DNA from 2 places in the Legionella sp. JM-2024 genome. Region 2 is predicted to be linked to the other one. Evidence: riboswitches for the same ligand, from Rfam matches in the RefSeq annotation. Region 2 holds a riboswitch; the other holds the start of a gene.

Region 1 (7,134 bases), 1.2 Mb from region 2:
ACGAACAAAGGCATAGAAGTTAACAAGCGCTTACAAACCACGAATAGAAAAATCTACGCGGTTGGTGATGTGGTTGGGTCTTATCAGTTTACTCATATGGCCGGATATCAAGCTGGTATTGTACTCCGTAATATTGTTTTTAAGTTACCCGCTAAAGTAGATTATAAAGCAGTTCCCTGGGTAACTTATACCGAGCCCGAATTAGCTCATGCTGGACTCTCTGTTATTGAGGCATTAAAGCGACCTGATATTCAAATTACCGAATGGCCTTTTGCTGACAATGATCGTGCTCAAACCGAAAGCACTTTAAATGGAAAAATTAAAATCATCACAGATAAAAAGGGAAGGATTTTAGGAGCTACCATTGTTGGTCCTCATGCAGGTGAACTCATTTTGCCATGGGTTATGGCTATTCGTGAACAAAAAACATTACGAAGCTTTACCGATGTGATTGCTCCCTACCCTACTTTAAGTGAAATCAGTAAACGTGTGGCTGGGGAATTTTATGCGCCGAAATTATTTTCAAATAAAACTCGCAAATTAGTACGATGGCTGCAAAAACTAGGCTAGCCATATGATAAAAGCTAAAAAGTTAAAAAATTCCATCCTTAACAAAGCAAATTAAACAGATTCTTATGAAAACACGATATAGACGAGATGAACAAACAATGCTTAACCTCATTATCGAAATAGCTAAAAGTGATGAGAGAATTAGAGCTGTGATTATGAATGGTTCGCGTGCGAGTCCTTGTGCAAAAAAAGATATTTTCCAAGACTATGATATTGTATACATAGTGACAGATGTGGAGCCATTTGTAGTGGACACCAATTGGATTAACCATTTTGGTGATATATTAATCATGCAAGCACCTGATAAGATGGATGAAAAATGGCCAAAATCAAAAGATAAGTATGTCTATTTAATGCAATTCAAGGATTGGAACAGGATTGATCTAACGTTATTACATATCAACCAGCTAAATACAATGTCAAAAGATAGTCAAAGTATTTTATTGCTTGATAAAGACAATTTTATTGAACCATTCCCACCACCTAGTGATAAAGATTATTTACCTAAGCCCCCCACAGAGAAGGAGTTTTTAGATTGTTGTAACGAATTTTTATGGGTAAGCACCTATGTTGCCAAGGGCATCTGGCGTAAAGAGTTAACTTATGCGAAATACGTTTCGGAACAAGTTGTAAAAGAAGAGTTAATCCAGATGTTAATATGGTATATAGGAATTAATACTAATTACCAAAGTATCATAGGTAATCATGGAAAATATATTGAAAACCATCTTGAACCTGGGATATGGCAGGAATTTTTAAAAACCTATGCTAATGCTGAATATAACAATATGTGGGACTCATTATTTAAAATGTGTGAATTATTTAATGAGTTAGCAATAAAAGTTTCGCTCCATTTTGGCTTCTCATTTAATCAAAAAGAATTTAATAATGTGGTGGCTTATTTACATGAAGTCAAACTTGATGCGGCGAAAACTTAAGTGATTTCATAGAGTTCTGGATTATTATTGTAAGAATATAAATCTATTTTCCTGGTTTTATTTAAACTAAGAAGTCATTTATAATGAGATTCTTCTATCAGCTGCTCAATTATCATTGTTATGAAACAAGACTTTTCTGCAAAAATAATTACACTTCGAGAAGTTTATGAAATAAGCTGTAAACTGGCAGGCCAAATTATGCAATCTGGCTATCAATTTGATACAGTCGTAGCTATTGCAAGAGGCGGTTTTCCTGCAGCACGCTTTATTTGTGATTTTTTAAATATTCGACAGTTAGGTTCGATGCAGATCAGTCATTATTATGGTGGAGCACAAAAGCATAAATCCACTGAAGTTATTTCCCCTGTTAATGTAAATATTGAGGGAAGACATGTATTAATTATTGATGATGTGAATGACACAGGTGAAACACTTAAAGTCGCTTCTGACTATATCCAATCATTAAATCCTGCTTTATTTAAAACAGCTGTTCTTCATGAAAAATCAACCACAGTATTCAAAGCTGATTTCGTAGGGAAGTATCAGAAAAAATGGAAATGGCTAATGTATCAATGGGCAGTGACTGAAGACATCTTAACTTTCCTTCAAAGGGACCAAATGCTAGAAAGTGACGAATCTGAAGCCCGGGAACATTTATGTAAAAAATATAACCTTAAGATAAGTAAGAAATTTTTCCAAAAAATACATAGTATGAAAGATAATTATTTCTAAACCAAAATTTTTTAGTCTTTACAGGATGAGGCTACCTAAACTCTCCTTAGGCAATATAACGCTATAATTAATAGTAATTTAATGCTCCTACTTATAGGATTATATTGTTCTATGCCTCCACCACAGGATCTGCAAATATTCTTATGTGGCGATGTTATGACTGGTAGAGGGATTGATCAGATTTTATCATGCCCCTCATTTCCTCGCCTCTATGAACCCTATATTAAAGACGCTAAGGATTACGTTGTAATCGCTGAAAGAACTAATGGAAAAATACCTCGTGGTGTCTATGGCGGCTATCTATGGGGAGATGGATTAATTGAATTAAAACAAAGAAATCTCTCTGCTCGAATTATTAATTTAGAGACCAGCATTACTAAAAGTAAAACACAAGACTTGCATAAGAGCATTCATTATAAAATGCATCCTGGTAATATCGATGCAATTACTTCCGCATCCATCAATGTCTGTTCGTTAGCGAATAATCATATATTGGATTGGGGTAAACAAGGTTTTTTGGAAACACTTCGGACTTTAAAAAAGGCAAACATTGAATATTCCGGGGCTGGCCATAACATTGATCAAGCACAAACTCCTGCTATTCTTCGCACGCCGAATGATAAAATAAGAATATTAATTTTTTCCATGGGGACCTATTCCAGTGGTATATCTCCACAATGGGGTGCCACTACAAAGCAACCCGGACTGTGGCTATTGCATGACTTGAATGGAAATACAATTCAACAAATAAAAGAAATAATTAACTATTATAGAAAGCCCCATGATTTAATTATTATCAGCATTCACTGGGGTGGTAACTGGGGATATGATATTCCACGCCAACATCAGAATTTTGCCCACGCTTTAATTGATGAGTTGAGTGTCAACATCATTCATGGTCACTCTTCACATCATCCAATTGGAATTGAAATATACAATCACTGCCCAATTTTGTATGGATGCGGTGATTTAATTAATGATTACGAGGGCATTGGTGGATATCAGCAATTTAAAGATGAGTTGACATTAATGTATTTTTTAACTTTTGATGCTCATTTATCTCTTAAAGTGCTTGAACTGGTTCCTTTTGTAAGAAAGAATTTCAGTTTACACTATGCTAATGACTCGGACTGTCAATGGATGCTGAAAGCAATGAAAAAAGCTTCATTGACTTTTAATACTCACTTTAAATTGGTAAACAGAACCATTTATTGTCTTATGCAATAAAATGGAATATTGGAAGAATGTTTGAAAATCGATTTTATCAAGTTAGATTTAGAGCAAAATTTCAACAACATGGGCAATCCATTTTTTGTTATCTGATCGGATAATTGTATTGGTACGGCCGTATAATTTTTTATTTAATTTACAATGCACCAAGGTTCTCAAAAATTTGTTGCAAGAGACTGTAAAATAAGTACGCTCTCCTGTAGAGGTTTTGAAATGATGGTTGGTCAATAATTTACCAAAAGGAATTTCGGTATGGAGGATGTCAGTAATTATTTTTTCTGGTAGCTCATTAAAATTAACAGTAATGAAAGCTAACTCAACAGGGATTGCTTCATTTTTCTTTTGAGCAAGTATAGGATTATTTCTGTTTTTATATCGATCAACATACATTATGATAACTCGTGAATAGGTGTTGCGATGTTGATTTTTTAAAGCATAAATTACCTTAATCATAGGCGTACGTTGATAGTATTTCTCCAGGCCGATAGTCATTAATGGTTGTGTCAATAAATAATCATAAGGCACGGACAAGTTATCCAGAGTAACTTTCTTCCCGTGGCTAACAATATCGGTGAAAAACGTTATCTGTTCAGCATGATTCAATTTCAGATCACTATAATTAACTGCATTAGCTGAATTTAAAAAACACAAGAGTAAACAAGAAAATAAAATGTGATTGAACTGACTTATTGGTTTAGGTTTGAACATCAACAGGCTATTATAAATAACATCAAACATATCGGGTTCCAGAATATTTTATAAAATCCAATGAACTAAATGAACTCTATTATCACCTATGTCGGATACTTAAAAACAAGCACAAAGGAAGATGAACAAATCTATACTTTATTCATTGTTATTTTTAAGTTAAATAATAATGCAGAAACACTCCAATACTATAAGCAAGTATTGCTGTAATAACACCTATTATTAGAGTTTCAGAACCAGAGTAGAACCAGGATTTAGTAGACCAATGGCTTTTAATTGAGCCAATGACAAAAAATGTAACCGCTGTAGAGAGACAAGACCAAAAGAATGGATTAGTAAAAACAAGCACGTAAGGAGTTAATGGAATAATTCCGAAAAGCAAAAATGCTGCGAAAGTAGATAATGCGGATTTAAAGGGAACACGAAGAGAAGCTGGCAATCCATATTCTTCCTGCAACATAGTATCTATCCACAGTGTTCTGTTGGCGGTAATGTCTTCAACAACTTGATTCAATGTTTCCCCATGTAATCCTTTTTTTAGAAAAATCTGTTTAATTTCATTTTTTTCTCCTTCGGGCATAAGATCTATATGCTTCTCCTCAATGGCTTTATATCGATTATATTGATCTACTTCTGATTTTGTTCCCAGGTAATTGCTTGCTGCCATTGAAAACCCATCTGCTAACAAATTAGCAAAACCTAAAATTAGAATAACCAGAGAAGACAGTTGTCCGCCCACAACACCAGAAACAATTGCAAAAGTAGTGACAACCCCGTCAATACCACCATATATCCAATCTCGTAAATAACTTTGTGAGGGAGTTTGAGCTAATCGTTCTAAAATTTCTTTTTGGGAGTGGCCATGCTCTAAGTGTTTCATAGTTATCGCCTGTTAGTGACATCGTTTTGTTTCTATTGCAGGTGAAGGATGATTTTGACCTGCCTCACCATTAATGCCGGTTTGACAAACAAAATAATAAAATTTAGTATAGCAAAGTTTATTAGATGGCGCGGGGTGTCGGAAATCCGGCTGAGAGTTACCCGTAGAACTTGATCTGAGTCATATCAGCGTAAGGACTGCCTTCAAAAAAACCTCGCCATTTTATGGTCAGGTTCCCTTTTGCCATCTCTCCATTATTCAAATAATAACACAAGGAGTTATGGCAATGTCATCATTAAAATCCAGAGTTACTTTACTACTTAACTGGTATGCAAACCCATACCATGCGCCTATTCTGGTTGCAAAGCAATTGGGATTTTATTTACAAGAAGACATTAAACTGGCTATTTTGGAACCAACGGATCCCAGCGATGTGACTGAAATAGTTGGGTTAGGGACAGTAGATTTTGGTGTAAAAGCAATGATTCATACAGTGGCTGCCAAAGCCAAAGGTTATCCTGTAACATCTATTGGCACACTTTTGGATGAACCACCTACAGGTTTAATCGCTTTAAAATCAAGTGGAATAAATTCATTCCATGACATTGTTGGCAAACGAGTTGGTTATATAGGTGAATTTGGTAAAAAAATTATCGATAACTTAGCAAGTCTTGCGGGTATTGATCCAACAAGCTATGAAACAGTGCGAATTGGCATGAATGTTACAGATGCTATTTATCGTGATGTCATCGATACAGGTATTGGCTTTATTAATTTTCAAAAGGTTGAATTAGAGCATCTTTGTGGAGAAACAGTATTCTTAAGAATCGATCAATTGGCGGGGTTGGGCTGTTGTTGTTTTTGTTCGGTTCAATTTATTGTCCCTGAATGTACATTGCAGCAACCTGAATTAGTGGAAGGGTTCCTCCGAGCCACACAACGAGGAGCAGCATTCACTACCGAGAAACCAGAAGAAGCCTATGAACTATTATGCCAGGCCAAACCACAATTGCGTACCCCACTATATCAAAAGATTTTTACAAGAACCCTGCCATTTTTCTCTCGATCATTACTAAATATTGATAGAGACTGGGCTAAGGTTGGTCGCTATACAAAGCATCTGGGAATTATTGATGAACACTTTGATATTTCTCAATGTTATACCAACAATTACTTACCTGATACGCCCTATTCTGATTTGAAGCCAATAGCTTGTTGTCTTGAAGACTAATTATGCAAGCAGGAATTGTAGGAGCTGGAATCATGGGACGTCTGTTAGCTTTGGCTTTACATAATGCCGGCTGGCAGGTGTCACTTTTCGATCAACAGACTGAAAATATGAATTGCAGCACTGCAGCTGCAGGACTATTATCACCATTTTGTGAATTAGATAAATCGGAACTGTTAATTTCTTGTTTAGGTCAGGAATCAATTAAAAACTATTGGTCACGTATCATTAATCAATTACCTGAAACAATTTATTTTCAACAATCAGGGACTCTAGTCCTCTATCATCCGAATGATCATACAGAATGGACTCATTTCAGTCGTCGTATTGTAAGCCAGCTAGGTCATGAATCCACCTTTCTTCAAAAATTATCACACGACACACTCATTGCTCTTGAACCTGAACTTACCAAATTTGAAACAGGATACTATTTTCAGGATGAAGCGCACATCGATTGCCAGGCATTAATGACTGCTCTAAATAAATACCTGAAGGCTGTTTGCTTACTATACATGACAAACACACCTGTGCTCGCTCTTAAGCCGCATGTCATTGGCACTAAAGAAAGACAGTACTATTTTGATGTCGTTTTTGATTGTCGTGGGTTAGGTGCTCAATCAGTATTCCCTGATTTACGTGCCTTAAGAGGAGAACTAATTTGGGTGCATGCCCCCGAGGTTAAGTTGCAACGTCCTATACGCCTGTTACATCCACGCTATAGTCTGTATCTGGTTCCTAGACCAGGAAATATTTATCTCATAGGTGCTAGTGAAATTGAAGCAAAAGACTTTAGCCCTATTTCAGTTCGAACTACGTTGGAGTTACTCACAGCCGTTTATTATTTACAT
Region 2 (7,134 bases):
ACATATTCATATTCCCATAAAAGTTTATTATTCTTTTCATGAAGTAAAAGCTTTTGCAAAACAAATAGCAGAACGATTACACAAGGAATGTCCTGATAAAACGACTATCGAGCAACGTAAAAATAAACGTGGTAATAAGGTATTTATTGATTATCTGCGAAATGACTATGGGATGACAGCAATTGCTCCTTATTCACTAAGAGCTCTTGAAAATGCTTCTATAGCAACTCCTATTGATTGGAATGAATTAAAAGACAAGTCTATTGGCCCACAAAGCTATCACTTAAAAAATATATTTTATCGATTGGCACAAAAAAATGATCCTTGGGATAACTTTCAGCGAAGTGCTATTGCAATTCAAAGTAAAGATATTTTAGACCATTGATAAGGGTTTTATTGCATTGACTGAGTTTTATGCAAATGTAGTGTTTGAGTTGGCAAGGCACATTCAGCATCGTTTTCAGAGTAAATACTTAGAATATTCATGAATATTTCATGCTGTATTGTTTGAAAATCTACCCAATTTATTGTTTTGGTAAAAGCATACACCATAATATTTAAGGATGATATGCCAAATTCAACCAGATGAACTGCCACCGTTTGAGTGGTATCAATTCCTTCATGATTTAAAAGCATTTGTCGAATTTGTTTGGTAATCGTATTGATTTTATCAGCGTCTTGATATCGAACTCCGATATTGGTTTTGATTCTTCGATTTAACATTCTGGATGAGTTTTCAACGCTAATCGTCAAAAATACTCCATTGGGGACATAAAGCGGTCTTTTCTCAAAAGTACGAATTCTTGTAACTCGCCAGCCTATGTGTTCAACAATCCCCTCAATGTTCTTATCAGGTGAACGAATCCAATCTCCCACTTTAAAAGGTTTATCCATGTGGATAATAAGTCCACCAAAAAAATTAGCTAAGAGCTCTTTGGCTGCAAAAGCAATTCCAGCACCACCAATTCCCCCAAAAGCTAATAGTCCTGCAATGGGGATTCCTAATATTTGCATGATGACCAACAATCCAAGCACGAACACAATAATATTTAGAAATTGAGCTAAAGCATGAATAAATGTTTTATCGATTTCTTTTTGTCGTTTGTTATTCGAACTAAGGTAGAATGCTTCAATTTGTCGGATAAAGCGGATTGATATCCAGCATAGAGCAAAAGTAATCCCTGTATTTTTAATTTGAGGGAGGTAGTTAACTATAAAAAACTCTGATTTGTAACTTGAAATAAGAGAACAGGAAATGATTATGCCAAGAAACCATATCAGGAATGCAGTTGGGGTTTTTAAAGCATGCAGAAGAGCTTTATCATAAATAAAACTTGTTTTTTCAACACGAATAGTAACATAACGAATGGTTTGAGCGACTACCGAACGAATTATTCCCGTAGAGAACAGAGTAGCTATAACATACATTATCCACATATTCGATTTAACAAACTCTTGTATGTAGTACATGTCGTAGTAATTTTTAAAAAGAAACCGAAGTTATCAATGATACAGGAATCTCAATGTAATAAAAGTGTTAACGAACTAATCTTAATTCAAGTTTTGGTTAACTTTTTGCTCCCAAACCTCTAGTTTGGTATAATTTACCCCATTGTTTTTATTATTGTATTAATTCTCAGAAGATTAATGCTACTTTTTGGGCATGAAAAATTCTAATTTAACTATTTGTGATGCAACTATCCATCCTGGAGAAACAGCAAATTTGGCTCTTCCTCTCCCAGAGTTATATTCATGTGCCTCATTTTACATGCCAATTAAGGTTGTTCATGGGAAACAAAATGGACCATGTCTGCTTGTATTCTCCGCTCTTAAAGGGGATGAGTTAAATGGCCTTGAAATTATAAACCGCTTATTACATTCAGAAAAATTAAAAAATATTCACGGAACACTTATCGCTATCCCGGTATTGAATGTATTGGCGTTGGTTAATTATTTAAAACCTATATCTCAGGGCATTCCTCTTGAGCAATGTTTTCCAGGGCAAGAGCATGGGACATATGGAGATAGAATGGCTTATATTTTGACGAAAGAAATTTTGTCGAAAGCTAATTATTGTATAGAGTTGCAAACAGGCTCATTGAACCATGATATTCTGCCTCAAGTCTATTGTGATTTGAATGATAGACAAGCCAAGGAATTGGCCCGGCATTTTGCTGCTCCAGTTATCACTAATATGGGAACCAAACGTAATTCACTGTTACAAACAACAGAAAACATGGGTATCTCTTCATTGATATATAAGGCTGGTGAAGCTTTGCGCTTTAACGAACCAGCCATTTCTTTAGGTATCAGTGGTATCTGTAATGTTATGTGTGCGCTTGGAATGTTACCTAATGAAGTAATTGATAGTAGTAAGCAAATTAAGCCTGTGTATTCCCAAGATCAAGACTGGGTTCATTCACATCATAGCGGTGTATTAAGCATACAAGTTGAATTAGGCCAGTATATTCGCAGAAAACAGATTCTTGGATTGATCAGTGATCCATTAGGTGCTGGAAGTGCAGAGCCAGTGAGAGCTCCTCTGGATGGCATTGTAGTGGGCATCAATCGGCATCCTCTAATTCATGAAGGGCAAACAATTTTTAAAATTGCTTCATTTATTGATAATAATCGAGCCGAATCAGCCTTGGAAGTTTGGAGTGAAGCACAACTAGAAGAAGGCTTATGAGCGATACCGGATTGACAGCTCAAGGAGTGCTGGTTTGGTTCATTTGTGCTTTTTTTTTCATGTACGAATTTTTATTACGTACCGTGTTAGGGACTTTTCAATTTCCTATTATGGCTGATCTGCATTTGTCGGCAGTTCAATTTGCAATAATGAGTTCAACAGTTTACCAAATAGTATATGGGTTAATGCAGTTACCTGTTGGGGTTATCGCTGAAAAAATAGGATTAAAAAAAACCTTATTATTGGCAGCTGTTATTTGCACTGTGGCAAATTTAGGGTTTTCTTTAACACAGCAATTTGAATTGGCTTTATTTTTTAGAATTCTCATGGGATTAGGCTCTTCTTTTGGTTTTATTTGTCTTTTGCTTGCTGTTTATAATTGGTTGCCAGGAAAAAGATTTGCTTTTTTTGTTGGTGTTTCTCAGTTTATTGGTACTATGGGGCCAATGCTGGCTGCGGGACCATTAAATGCTCTTTCTGAGCATCATATTTTAGGTTGGAGGGGATTGTTTTTATCGCTTGCTGTTGTTGGTGGATTCATTGCGATTTTAATTTTTTGTTTTGTGAGTCAAAACAATAAAACTGCGAATAACTTTTTGGTATTATCCAGACCCTCTTCTCTTTTTACAAATTTACGCTTGTTGATGCGCCAAAAACAGGTTTGGTTAATAGGAATTTTTTCCTCAAGCGTGTATTTTTCACTGGAATATTTGTCAGAGAATGAAGGAACGGCTTTTCTGATAAGCAAAGGATTTTCTTCTGTTTTTTCTTCCTATCTTATTACCATTGCTTGGCTGGGATATGCGATAGGTTGTCCTTTTATTGGTTATTACTCAGATAAACTGAAACATCGTAAAAAAATAATGTGTTTTAGTGCCTGTCTGGTTTTAATTTCTTTAATTAGCCTCATTTATTTACCACTGAACAAGTTCCTAATTTTGGTTTGTTTTTTCCTGTTAGGATGTGGGGCAAGTGGACAAAGTATAGGGTTTGCAATAATTAAAGAATATTGTCTGGAGAGTTATCTTACCGTAGGGCTTGCTTTTAATAATACAATGATAATGATCTTCGGAGCTATCAATGCCCCTTTATTGGGCTTCATGCTGGATTATTCCAGCAGTAGTTCAAGCTATACTCTTGCGGATTATCAGATGAATTTTATAGTAATGGTCGCTTTTGTATTCGTAGGGGTATTGATAAGCGGAGTATTAATTAAAGAAACTTTTTGTAAACAAGTACATGAAAATACAGTATTAACCCCCAGCTCCTCTTTCCATTAAACAGAATACTCCAGAAAAGTAGATAATTGATAGAGTACCCTGAGTTTCGATTCAGTTGGATTAAATAACTCGTTCAATGACCGTAATATCATGTATTTCTATATTGGTTGAGTTGCTAGTGAATCGATGGGCGTTGTATCTTCCACTTTCTCTTTTTTAGCAAAAGGTGAAAACCAAAGTAATGCGCATTTGTCTTTATATTTAATATAGCTTGCCTCCTCAATTCTACTCAGATACTTTTGATTGGCATAGGAATTATAATTTCTTTTAGTAGATGCCGCCTCTTCAAATTTTTCTCGGAAATTGTTTAATTTGGCAGTTAAAAATTGTGCGGCTTCTGAGTCATCCCATTGTGATGACAAGGTTTGGGTAATAGTATTAGGGCAGGTAAAGATAGTTTCATCAAATGCATCAAAAAGAATGCTCCACAAACTCATCGATTCAAATTCACCGTGAACTTGTGAGATTTTTTGAATAAATTCACAGACGTTTTTGGTGTGGAGTTTTAATTGCCCATCTTTTCTTGCTTCTTCTAAAAGAAAAAATTGAATGGAATGTGCCCATTTACCATGAGCTGGGCCGGCTCCAATATCCGCAGATAAATAGCCCTGTTTTAGAAGAACATTGTTGAACAAATCTGCAGTTAATTCGCCATACAACACGGGGGTGTGGTTGGGATAATGAAAATTGGAGCTGGTTTCAAAAGGTATGTGGCTATCAGACTGGGTGCTTTGATTAAAATGATTTTTGCTTCCCCAGTCATCAAAAAATTGGCGTAATGTTTTTTTTTCTGGTTGGTTAAATTGATAAAATTGTGTAACAAATTTTTTTAAACCTTGTAAAACTAGGGCGTGTCCTCAATTTAAAGCCATTAATTGAACAGTTTTGGCACGTGGGAAACCAAATTTGTTCGGTCTTAAAACAACTCCTCAATTCAGCTTGACCCAAATTAGCGAACAAGCCAAAAACAGCATTGATTTAAAGTTGCGAGCTAATTTTTCAAAACGCATAGCAATACTTCTAAAATGCTTCAGTCTGGCAAAAAGGTTTTCTACTAAATGCCTCAGTTTATAAAGGTATGAATCAAATTCTGGATTAGGTTTTTTACTGTTTGATTTTCGCGGAATAACAGGGTTCATTCCTGCTAACCGCGCTTGCTCTCGAATGGTTTCGGAATCATAACCTTTATCTGCTATGAAGTGAGTTGCCTCTCCAACTTTCTCAATTATCGCTCCTGCAACTTGGGAATCGTGGACTTGACCCCCAGTGATTTCAAAATCGATCGGATTTCCATGCGCATCGGCGCACATATGAATCTTTGTAGTAGCTCCTCCTCGGGACATTCCAATGGCACGCTCTTCTCCATGCCTAGCTCCACTCGCATGTTGGTGAGCGCGGACATAACTTCCATCGCTGAATACCCATTCCGTATCAATTTCGCCTCGTAAATCAAAAAAAAATTCTCCCACAAGCCTTTTTCTGCCCAGCGGTTGAATCGGTTGTAGGCTGTTTTCCATGGGCATAGTTTTTCAGGGATATCACGCCAAGGCGCCCCTGTACGTAATTTCCATAAAATGGCCTCCATAATATTTCTATCGTTATTCCATCTATGACAACCAAAAAAGAGCATCGTTTTTTGAAGCTGTGACCATATCTCGTCTGTGAGAACCTGTCTTACCATTTCTACCCCCAAAAGGGAGTATAAGATCAGATCGCAAGATCTGTGTCAAGCTGAAGTGAGCGGTTGTTTTAAGACTGAACAAATTTGGCTTCCCACATGCCAAAACTGTTTAATTAATGGCTTTAAATTGAGGACACGCCCTAATTCTTCATTACAAAAAAATTTCCATACAGAAATAGCATCTTCTTTGAGGGATTTCTCCAGATTCTCATACCCAAACATGTTTAAATCTTCCTCATAATCATTGGTATCTATTTCTCCAATACGGATAAGTTTTATAGTCATAGATAATGCCTCCTGCAGTGTATGAGTTATTGTTGAAATACCAATTTAAGAGTTATTAATAGTGAGAATCACCTCTTTTTTTGTACTTAAGGATTGTTAATTAAACATAAATTAATAAAAAAAGATAGTAAAATCCTTGTAATTTTGAATACTATCTGAGTCATAAAAAGTTATTTTGTAGTCCTTCGTTTGCGGACTGTTCATTTCATGATAAAATAAGAACCCTACATTAGGGGTGCCATATATTTTCCGGCTGAGAGGATACTCCAACCCTTTGAACCTGATCTCATTAGTCTGAGCGGAGGAAAATGTGTCAATTGTTATGTTTTCGGGAATAGTTGCTTTTACTACTTCTTTTATTGGGCTGTTACCGCAAATTGTTAAATCCCTAAAAACCCGATCAACCCAAGATCTTTCTATGATGATGCTGATTAATTATCTGATTTGTTCCATAGCCTGGATAATTTATGGAAGCAGTACAAACTCATTTTTCGTAATAAGTTCCAATGTAGTAGGTCTGATAGTTAGTATTCTGCTTATTTTATTAAAAAGACATTATGATGCTCGATGTCATTAATTTTAAAGGTTATCGATCTATTTTATGTCTAAATGGAGAATTGCCAGATCCTTCATTTTTTCATAATTGGAGTTTACCAGTCATTGCAGCTGATGGTGCAGCTAATGCGTTGTATGATCTTGGTGTCTTCCCGGATTTAATTACAGGTGATTTGGATTCTGTCCGACCTGCAATTCTTGAAAATCATTCATTTCTTCACTTGCCCGATCAATCCAGTACGGATTATCAAAAGGCAATGCATTATTTAAAAGCTCATGATTTACTGCCTGCAATCGTTGTAGGGATAAATGGTGGTTATTTGGATCATATTTTGAATAATATTAATATTTTTATGGAAACAAACTGCCTCTTATACTCACCTCCAATCAGGGGGGTTGTTGTAAAAGAAAAATCCATGGTCAATTTCTTATTGCCTGCCCAAACCAAAATTTCATTAATAGGAATGCCAGAAGTTGTTCTCTCTTCAGGTGGCTTGAAATGGGAGTTAAATCAATCTCATCTTTCTTTTCCTGGAAAAAATTCCTGTTTTAATCGGACACTATCACCAGAAATTATCCTGGATGTTCATGAAGGTGCGGTGTTAGTTTTGATTTATGAGAAATCTATTGAGGATGCTGGTATT

What was found. Region 2 has a riboswitch for thiamine pyrophosphate ahead of ACZ5EK_RS13230 (SemiSWEET family sugar transporter). Riboswitches for the same ligand answer to the same signal wherever they lie in the genome.
Region 1: another riboswitch for thiamine pyrophosphate. It lies ahead of ACZ5EK_RS08225 (ABC transporter substrate-binding protein); the one in region 2 lies ahead of ACZ5EK_RS13230 (SemiSWEET family sugar transporter).

The regions. Positions count from the first base shown of each region.
Region 1 covers NZ_AP039388.1:1,843,059-1,850,192, forward strand. Annotated here, with positions in the region: gene ACZ5EK_RS08195 (FAD-dependent oxidoreductase) at 1-570, shown strand, start outside; gene ACZ5EK_RS08200 (aminoglycoside 6-adenylyltransferase) at 636-1,508, shown strand; gene ACZ5EK_RS08205 (phosphoribosyltransferase) at 1,629-2,240, shown strand; gene ACZ5EK_RS08210 (CapA family protein) at 2,352-3,467, shown strand; gene ACZ5EK_RS08215 (hypothetical protein) at 3,516-4,208, opposite strand; gene ACZ5EK_RS08220 (VIT1/CCC1 transporter family protein) at 4,333-5,058, opposite strand; TPP riboswitch at 5,180-5,273, shown strand; gene ACZ5EK_RS08225 (ABC transporter substrate-binding protein) at 5,345-6,289, shown strand; gene ACZ5EK_RS08230 (FAD-dependent oxidoreductase) at 6,292-7,134, shown strand, end outside.
Region 2 covers NZ_AP039388.1:3,032,798-3,039,931, reverse strand. Annotated here, with positions in the region: gene ligD (non-homologous end-joining DNA ligase) at 1-385, shown strand, start outside; gene ACZ5EK_RS13260 (mechanosensitive ion channel family protein) at 394-1,428, opposite strand; gene ACZ5EK_RS13255 (succinylglutamate desuccinylase/aspartoacylase family protein) at 1,664-2,689, shown strand; gene ACZ5EK_RS13250 (MFS transporter) at 2,686-3,969, shown strand; partial or broken gene ACZ5EK_RS13245 (LirA/MavJ family T4SS effector) at 4,068-4,817, opposite strand; one part of gene ACZ5EK_RS13240 (IS5 family transposase) at 4,899-5,452, opposite strand; one part of gene ACZ5EK_RS13240 (IS5 family transposase) at 5,452-5,650, opposite strand; gene ACZ5EK_RS13235 (hypothetical protein) at 5,696-5,935, opposite strand; TPP riboswitch at 6,157-6,259, shown strand; gene ACZ5EK_RS13230 (SemiSWEET family sugar transporter) at 6,246-6,512, shown strand; gene ACZ5EK_RS13225 (thiamine diphosphokinase) at 6,496-7,134, shown strand, end outside.